2 regions of the Arthrobacter sp. Marseille-P9274 genome follow, and region 1 is predicted to be linked to the other one. Evidence: predicted binding sites of a transcription regulator. Region 1 holds the regulator's gene; the other holds the start of a gene.
What was found. The regulator LexA, encoded in region 1, represses DNA repair genes until DNA is damaged. The targets are predictions, from matches to a motif close to TCGAACANNTGTTCGA.
Positions count from the first base shown of each region.

Region 2: the regulator LexA is predicted to act here: its motif matches at 1,980-1,995, upstream of OC550_RS01530 (HNH endonuclease signature motif containing protein).

Region 1 is NZ_CAMPOV010000001.1:1,059,464-1,062,869, reverse strand. Features, by position in the region: gene OC550_RS04825 (histidinol-phosphate transaminase) at 1-519, opposite strand, end outside; gene OC550_RS04820 (LysM peptidoglycan-binding domain-containing protein) at 590-955, opposite strand; gene lexA (transcriptional repressor LexA) at 1,210-1,971, shown strand; gene OC550_RS04810 (ATP-dependent DNA helicase) at 1,990-3,406, opposite strand, start outside.
Region 2 is NZ_CAMPOV010000001.1:326,486-329,891, reverse strand. Features, by position in the region: gene OC550_RS01535 (hypothetical protein) at 1-226, opposite strand, end outside; gene OC550_RS01530 (HNH endonuclease signature motif containing protein) at 373-1,968, opposite strand; gene OC550_RS01525 (Pls/PosA family non-ribosomal peptide synthetase) at 2,168-3,406, opposite strand, start outside.

The DNA.
Region 1 (3,406 bases):
CCCGGTCGGATTGTTCGGTGAACACAGGACGACAATGTTGGCTGCGGTATCACGGACCGCCTTGGCAGCTTGGTCGGCGGTCAGGCCGAAGTCCGCGTCGCGGCGGACGGTCACGTACTCCGTGTCCGTGCCGCTGGCAAGGAGGGGATACATCGAGTAGGTGGGCGGAAAACTCAGCAGCCGGCGCCCCGGGCCGCCGAAGGCCTGCAGTATCTGCTGCAGTACCTCGTTGGACCCGTTCGCTGCCCACATGTTCCCGGCGGAGAGCCCGTGACCGAGGTAGTTGGCCAGCGCCTCCCGCAGCTCCGTGAATTCGCGGTCCGGGTAGCGGTTCAGGCCCCCCACCGCCGACTGGACGCGCGCCGCAATCGCGTCGGCAACCTCCTGAGGCAGCCCGTGCGTATTTTCGTTGACGTTGAGAAGCACGGGTACGTCGAGTTGCGGAGCTCCGTACGGTGTCAGCCCGCGCAGGTTGTTGCGCAGGGGCAGTCGGTTGAGTAGATCCAGCTGGTCGTTCACCTGACCAGCTTAGGCTCCGGCGGGCCCGGGGCAGGAATCGGGCCTGCCGGAGCGGCTCTTATTACAGCTGCTAGTCCCCCAGCGGGACGAACAGCCGCTGTCCGGCACGAACGACGGAATTCGGCAGATTGTTCAGCTGCTGGATCTCGGCAATGACATCGTGCGGGTGGCGGTCCGGCGCTGCCAGCACGGCCACATCCCACAGCGTCTGGCCGGGCGCGACGGCGACCGACACGGTGCGGCCGGGGCCAAGGTCAGGCCCCGAGCTGGCCAGGGCCGGCGCCGTAAAGAAGCCGATCAGGGTCAGCAGGACTGCGACGCCAAGCATCAGGGGCAACCCGATGAGCACCAGGCGGCCGCGGCGGGTGAGCCGCAGCGCGGGCGTCGAGCCGGGCAAAGCCTGCGGGGCGACGTGCGGGGCGAGCTGAACAGACATGAGGGTACCTTCCCGTTCCGCGTGCATATGCATCTTGGTTTCGAACGCATATTCGAACTGTCGGTTTCCATTTGTAGCACTTGTGATCGAATGTTGTCGAGACTCGATCGAATAAATGTTTGAGATCGTAGTAGGGCTGCCCTAGGCTTGAAGAAATGGCGGCCATGCCTGAGTCCATCAGCTGCCACTGACAACATTGGACCGGCCACCCCTGGCTAGCCCGGGGTGGCCGGATAGAGAACCGGGGCCAGTTCATGTCGAGGAAGATTGCAGCTACTTCAGGTGCCGACGGCACGGGAACCGCACGCAAGCGCGCGGCCGCGTCCCCCAAGAGCCTGACGCCCCGCCAGAAGAAGATCCTCGAAAGCATCCAGCGTTCCATCAGCGCCAAGGGCTACCCGCCGTCGATGCGCGAGATCGGTGACACCGTCGGGCTCGCCAGCCTCTCCAGCGTCACGCATCAGCTCTCGCAGCTGGAGAAGCTCGGCTATATCCGCCGCGATCCCAAGCGGCCGAGGGCCATGGAGGTCCTGACGCCGCTGACGCTCGAGAAAGGGGCGGTGGAGATCGAAGGCATGGCCGAGCCGGAGAAACTCCGCAGCATCGGCGGCCTGTCGGTATCGGAACTGGCCACGGCTTCCGATACGGCGATCGTTCCGCTGGTCGGCAGGATCGCCGCGGGCGGGCCCATCCTGGCGGACCAAGTGGTCGAGGACGTCATGCCCCTCCCCCGGCAGCTCGTCGGGCACGGCGAGCTCTTCATGCTCAAGGTCTCCGGCGATTCCATGATCGATGCCGCCATCTGCGACGGAGACTGGGTCGTCGTCCGCCGGCAGCCGAGCGCCGTCAACGGCGAAATCGTCGCCGCGCTGCTGGACGACGAGGCTACCGTCAAGACTTTCCGGCAGCGGGATGGCCACACCTGGCTGCTGCCGCAGAACACCCAGTATGAACCGATCCTCGGCGACGGCGCGACGATCATGGGCAAGGTCGTTTCGGTGATGCGCGCCCTGTAGCCGCCGCCCGGCGGGCCCTCAGCCCGCCAGGCGCTGCAGGATCTGGAGCGCCGTCGCCCGGTCCTTCGTCGACCAGAACGGCGGCAGCGCCGCCCTGAGGAAGCCCCCATACCGGGCATTGGCCAGTCTCGAATCGAGCACGGCCACCATGCCCCGGTCCCCCGCGGCACGGATAAGCCGTCCGGCACCTTGGGCAAGCCGTACCGCGGCGTGCGTGGCCGAAATGGTCATGAAACCGTTCCCGCCCGCCTGCGACACTGCCCGCGTGCGGGCGGTCATGAGCGGATCGTCCGGCCGGGGGAAGGGAATCCTGTCGATGACCACCAGGCGGCAGGCCTCTCCCGGCACGTCGACCCCCTGCCACAGCGTCATCGTCCCGAACAGGCAGGTATTCGGTTCGCTCGAGAATTGCCGGACCAGCGCCGCCATCGACGACTCGCCCTGGCAAAGGATCGTGAAGGGCAGCCGCTTGCGCATCTCCGCGGCGGCATCCTCGGCGGCCCGCCGCGACGAGAACAGTCCGAGGGCACCTCCATTGGAGGCGCGAAGCAACGCTTCGAGCTCGTCCAACTGCTCGGGGCTTGTCCCCCGGCCTGGCTTTGGCAGGTGGGAGGCCACATAGAGCACGCCCTGCTTCGGGTAGTCGAACGGGCTCCCGACATCGGCGCTGCTGTACTTCGGCGCTCCTTCGCCCAGCAGGCCCAGCGAGCCGGCGACGGCGTCGAAGGCGTTGCCGATGGCGAGGGTCGCGGACGTGAGGACGACGGTGTGGCCCTCGAAAAGCCCCTCGCGAAGCCGGGAAGCCACCGACAGCGGCGCCACGTTCAGCATCGGCGGCAGGGTCTCGTCCGGAGGTCCGTAACCGCTGCCCGCTGTGAAGCTGCTGGGACGGGTTATCCATAGGACCTCCCGGCTGTGGGCGGTGGACACTACCCGGTCGCACAGCTCCAGGATGGCCGCCAGCCGTGACCTTGCCATCTGCCTGCCGCCGTCCGCCGCGCCCGAGCCATCGGGCTTGGAGTCGGACAGTGCCGTTCGAGCCGCCTCCCGCAGCTGGGTCAACGCCAGTTCCTGCTCGGGCCGCAATCCGGCCGCCATGAGTCCGGACGGAACCGAATCGAATGCCGCTTCGAAGCTCTTGGCGGCAGCGTTCAGCGCATCGACGCTGATTGCCGTGTGCTTGCGGGCACTGGAGGCGGCGGCGGTGATCATGGCGGCCGAGAGTTGTCCGGAGACCGCCCCCGTCACGCGATCCTGCAACTCATGGGCCTCGTCAATAACAACGAAGTCGTAGTCCGGCAGGACGGCCAGCCCCTCGAACGCGTTGATGGCCAGCATCGCGTGGTTGGTGATCACCACGTCGGCCTCTGCCGCGTGCATGCGTGCGCGCTCACTGAAGCATTCCGCCGCGACCGGACACCGCTGGGCCCCGAGG
Region 2 (3,406 bases), 730 kb from region 1:
GTTCGACCATGCGCAGGTCCGCGATCCGGAGCGCCGTGTAGCCGTCCAGGTAACCGCCGTCGCGAAGGGAGGCCAGCAGGATCCAGTCCTTGCCGATCTCCAGCACGGTTCCATGGAGCACTTCGTTTTTCTGGACGCTGCGCCTAATGCTCAGCGGCAGCGACTCCTTCACGGATTGTTCGAGGAGAGAGTGGATTTTCTTCGTCGACTGGGTCTTGTTGGCCATGCCGTAATCCTCACATGCCGCCGGATGCTCCGCCACAGCAAGTGGCCACGCAGGCCGCTCCAGCATCTGTGCGGGGCGTGCTCGTTCGGCGGAAAGATTGGGTAAGACAGTGGTCGATAACTCCGCCTCGGACGTCACGCGTCTGCCTACCAAGGCGGTTCGGCCGGCTGCGCTGGCCCGTCGCCGAAGGGTCGGTTCCAGCCCAGGGTGGGTTGTGCCGCAGCCGCCGACTGTTCGGTACGTTTGAGAACGGGCGGGTGCCGGTATCTGTTGCGTCGTGGGACTTGTGAGGGGTCGATGTAGGCGGGCGGGATGAACCACGGTATTCCGTCTATCGATTCGATGATCCAGTCTCCGGCGTGGACCAGGTGGTGGTGGAAGGAGCAGAGGAGCACGCCGTTGGCGACGGAGGTTCTGCCTTTGTGTTTCTTCCAGAACCTGATGTGGTGCGCCTCGGTCCAGTGGGCGGGCATGGTGCAGCCGGGGAAGGCGCAGCCCCTGTCGCGGGCGACGAGGGCGCGGCGCTGGGCCGGAGTGAACAGGCGTTGTGATCGTCCGATGTCGAGGACTTCGCCTTTGCCGCCGAGGACGATGGGTATGAGGTCGGCGTCGCAGGCCATTTTGCGGACCGTGCGGGGTGTGATGAGCCCGGTGAAGACGGCCTGGCCGGTGGTACCGGCTGCGGTGGCGTTCATGAGGTCCTGGTAGTCGATGGTGACCATGACCTGGGGCCGGTGGCCTCCGCTGGCGGGAAGCTTATCCGTGGACAGGGCGATCTGACAGGCACCGACGAGACCCTGGAGCAGCAGTTGGGGCCGGGTGGGGGAAGGCCACCCGGGAACGAACCCTGTTTCTCCCGCCGGTCCTGCTTCTGCCGCCGGGCCGGTTGCTGCTGCGCTTGCCTCCGCGGCGGCGCCGTCCGTGAGGTGGCCGGGGCTGCTGTCGGTGGCCTGGAGGTCGCCGGCTTCGGGTGAGAAGGTGGTTTGCAGGCGCGGATTGGTTGCCGTATTCATGGCCGTGATCAGATGCTCGTACTGTTCATCCGTGGCACATACTTCGAGCCGGTGCAGGCCCCAGCGCTTCCGTTTGATGAAGACGCCTTGCTGGGCGACGAGCTGTTCCGTGCTGGGTTCGCGTCCGTCGGGATCAACGGCGGCTTCCCAGCTACGCGCGATGATGCGCAGCGTGTCCACATCCGATTCGGCGGCCTGCCGGGTCAGCTGTTCCTCCATGGCAGCCAGGTCATCCGGGGAGGCGACCGGGCGAATGCGTTCGAGGGTGTCATGGATGAGGGTCGCGGCCGTGCCGCCGATCTCGGACTCGGCGAGCCCGGCTGCCAGACGTTCGTACTTCGGCGGCGCCTCGCCGCCGGAGATGAGGGTTTGCGGCATGGTGCCGGCACCCACTCGGATACGGCGCCGGGCTTCGGTCCGGCTGATCCGCAGCCGGGCGCGGAGGTAGTCGGCGGCGTCCCGGAATTCGGACTTTAACTCCGGGTTGTTCGGGTCCCGGCCCCCCGCGCTTGCTACGCCTTGCCGCTCCACCGTATGTGCCCCAGTGACCTGCAGCTGCTCGACGGTCCTGGAGAGGTCCTCGAAGAGCCCTACGCAATCCGCCACTACCTGCGGGTCTTGAAGGCCGGCATTCTGACGGAAAATCGCGGCGAACTCCTGCAGTTCATCGCGCATCGAAGCGAGGAAGCCGGTGGCTTCCTGAGTCGCTTCGAGAGGTGCGATCGCCATGCCTAATTCTATCGAAAATGTGTTCTGATAGCACGATAAATCTGCGCTGTGTAGGACAAGTAGAGGGATCGGGCAAGCGGCCTCTAACCCTGAGTTCCCCGGATTACAGGAGACGTGACCTGAGGCTAAATTCGCCGGAATTTTGATCTGCGGGCAGGGCTGTTTGCGGGGCCTCTGCTGCCCTCATGTGTCTTGGTGGTCATGCCACGGGCGTTTCCAGCACGACGGGGGACGTGACGGCGGCTCGGGCCTCTTCGGCCGGGTTGCCACCCCACAGGGATCCTCGGGGGAGGTTTTCTCCCTTCATCACGAAGGAGTCGGCGGCGACGACGACGCGGTCTTCGACGGTTACGCCGTAGTGGACAAGTGCGCCGACGCCGAGCGTGACGTCGTCGCCGATGACGTCGTAGTCGGACTTGAACATCCCGTCCTCTTGGGAATGGGACTGGATTTGGGTGCCGCTGTTCAGGGTGCACCGGGAGCCGATCGTCACGAGTGTCCGCTCGGGGATAAAGCAGCCGTCGTCGAACACCCTGGAGCCGATCCGCACGCGCAGTAGACGCCATGCCACCGGCTTGAAGGGGGTTCCGTTGAGGAGCGACATGTATCGGCTATTGGCCTGCACCTTCCAGTACCGCTCGTGCCACCAGAAGTAGGGGTCGTAGATCGAGCAGAGCTGGGGCTTGAGCCGCCGGAACCCCAGCACGAGGTGTTGGATGCCAATGGGGGCCAGCACGCCAACTATAAGCATCAGGAGAAACGATCCACTGAAGGCCAGGAAACCGAATTGATCGGACAGCTCGACGCCGGCAAACATTACCAGTACTGCAAGCGTCGCGTTGAGCCAGCGATCAAGCATAAAGAGGGCCATCGTACGAAGGTTGTGCCTGTTCTTGGCCGCGAGGTCACGGCGGAAGTTGGCGCGGCCGGCATGCTCCTTGGGAAGGGCGTCCCGCAGGACCGAGCGTGGGATCTCGAACGGTGGTGAACCAAGCAGGCCTACGTCGTGGCGGACCAATCCGTCGATGGGAACCATCACCTTGGTCGCGAGCAGACAGTTGTCCCCGGTCTTGGCGTCGGCCGGGTAGAGCACGAAGTTGCCCAGGAAGTTGTGCGCGCCGAGCGTCGTCCGGCTGACCTTGAACGACGTCGCCGAGTAGTCCGCGTTCATGAATGACACCCCGTCGGCGATCATGCTTCCGGATCCTATCGACGTCAGGAATGGGTTGTCGTGCTTGAACGACTGGCCCAGGTTCGATCCTGTCTGTTGGACCTGCGGCTGGCGGTACCCGATGGCCCGCACGTAGTTCACGACGTAGGAGCTATCGCCGAACAGCGATGGAAGCATGCGGCTGTTGGTCATCCTCCCCACCGCCCGTTCGGCCCCGTGCCGCAGCCCGAACATCGGATACACCGTGTCCGGCTTCAGGGCGAGTTG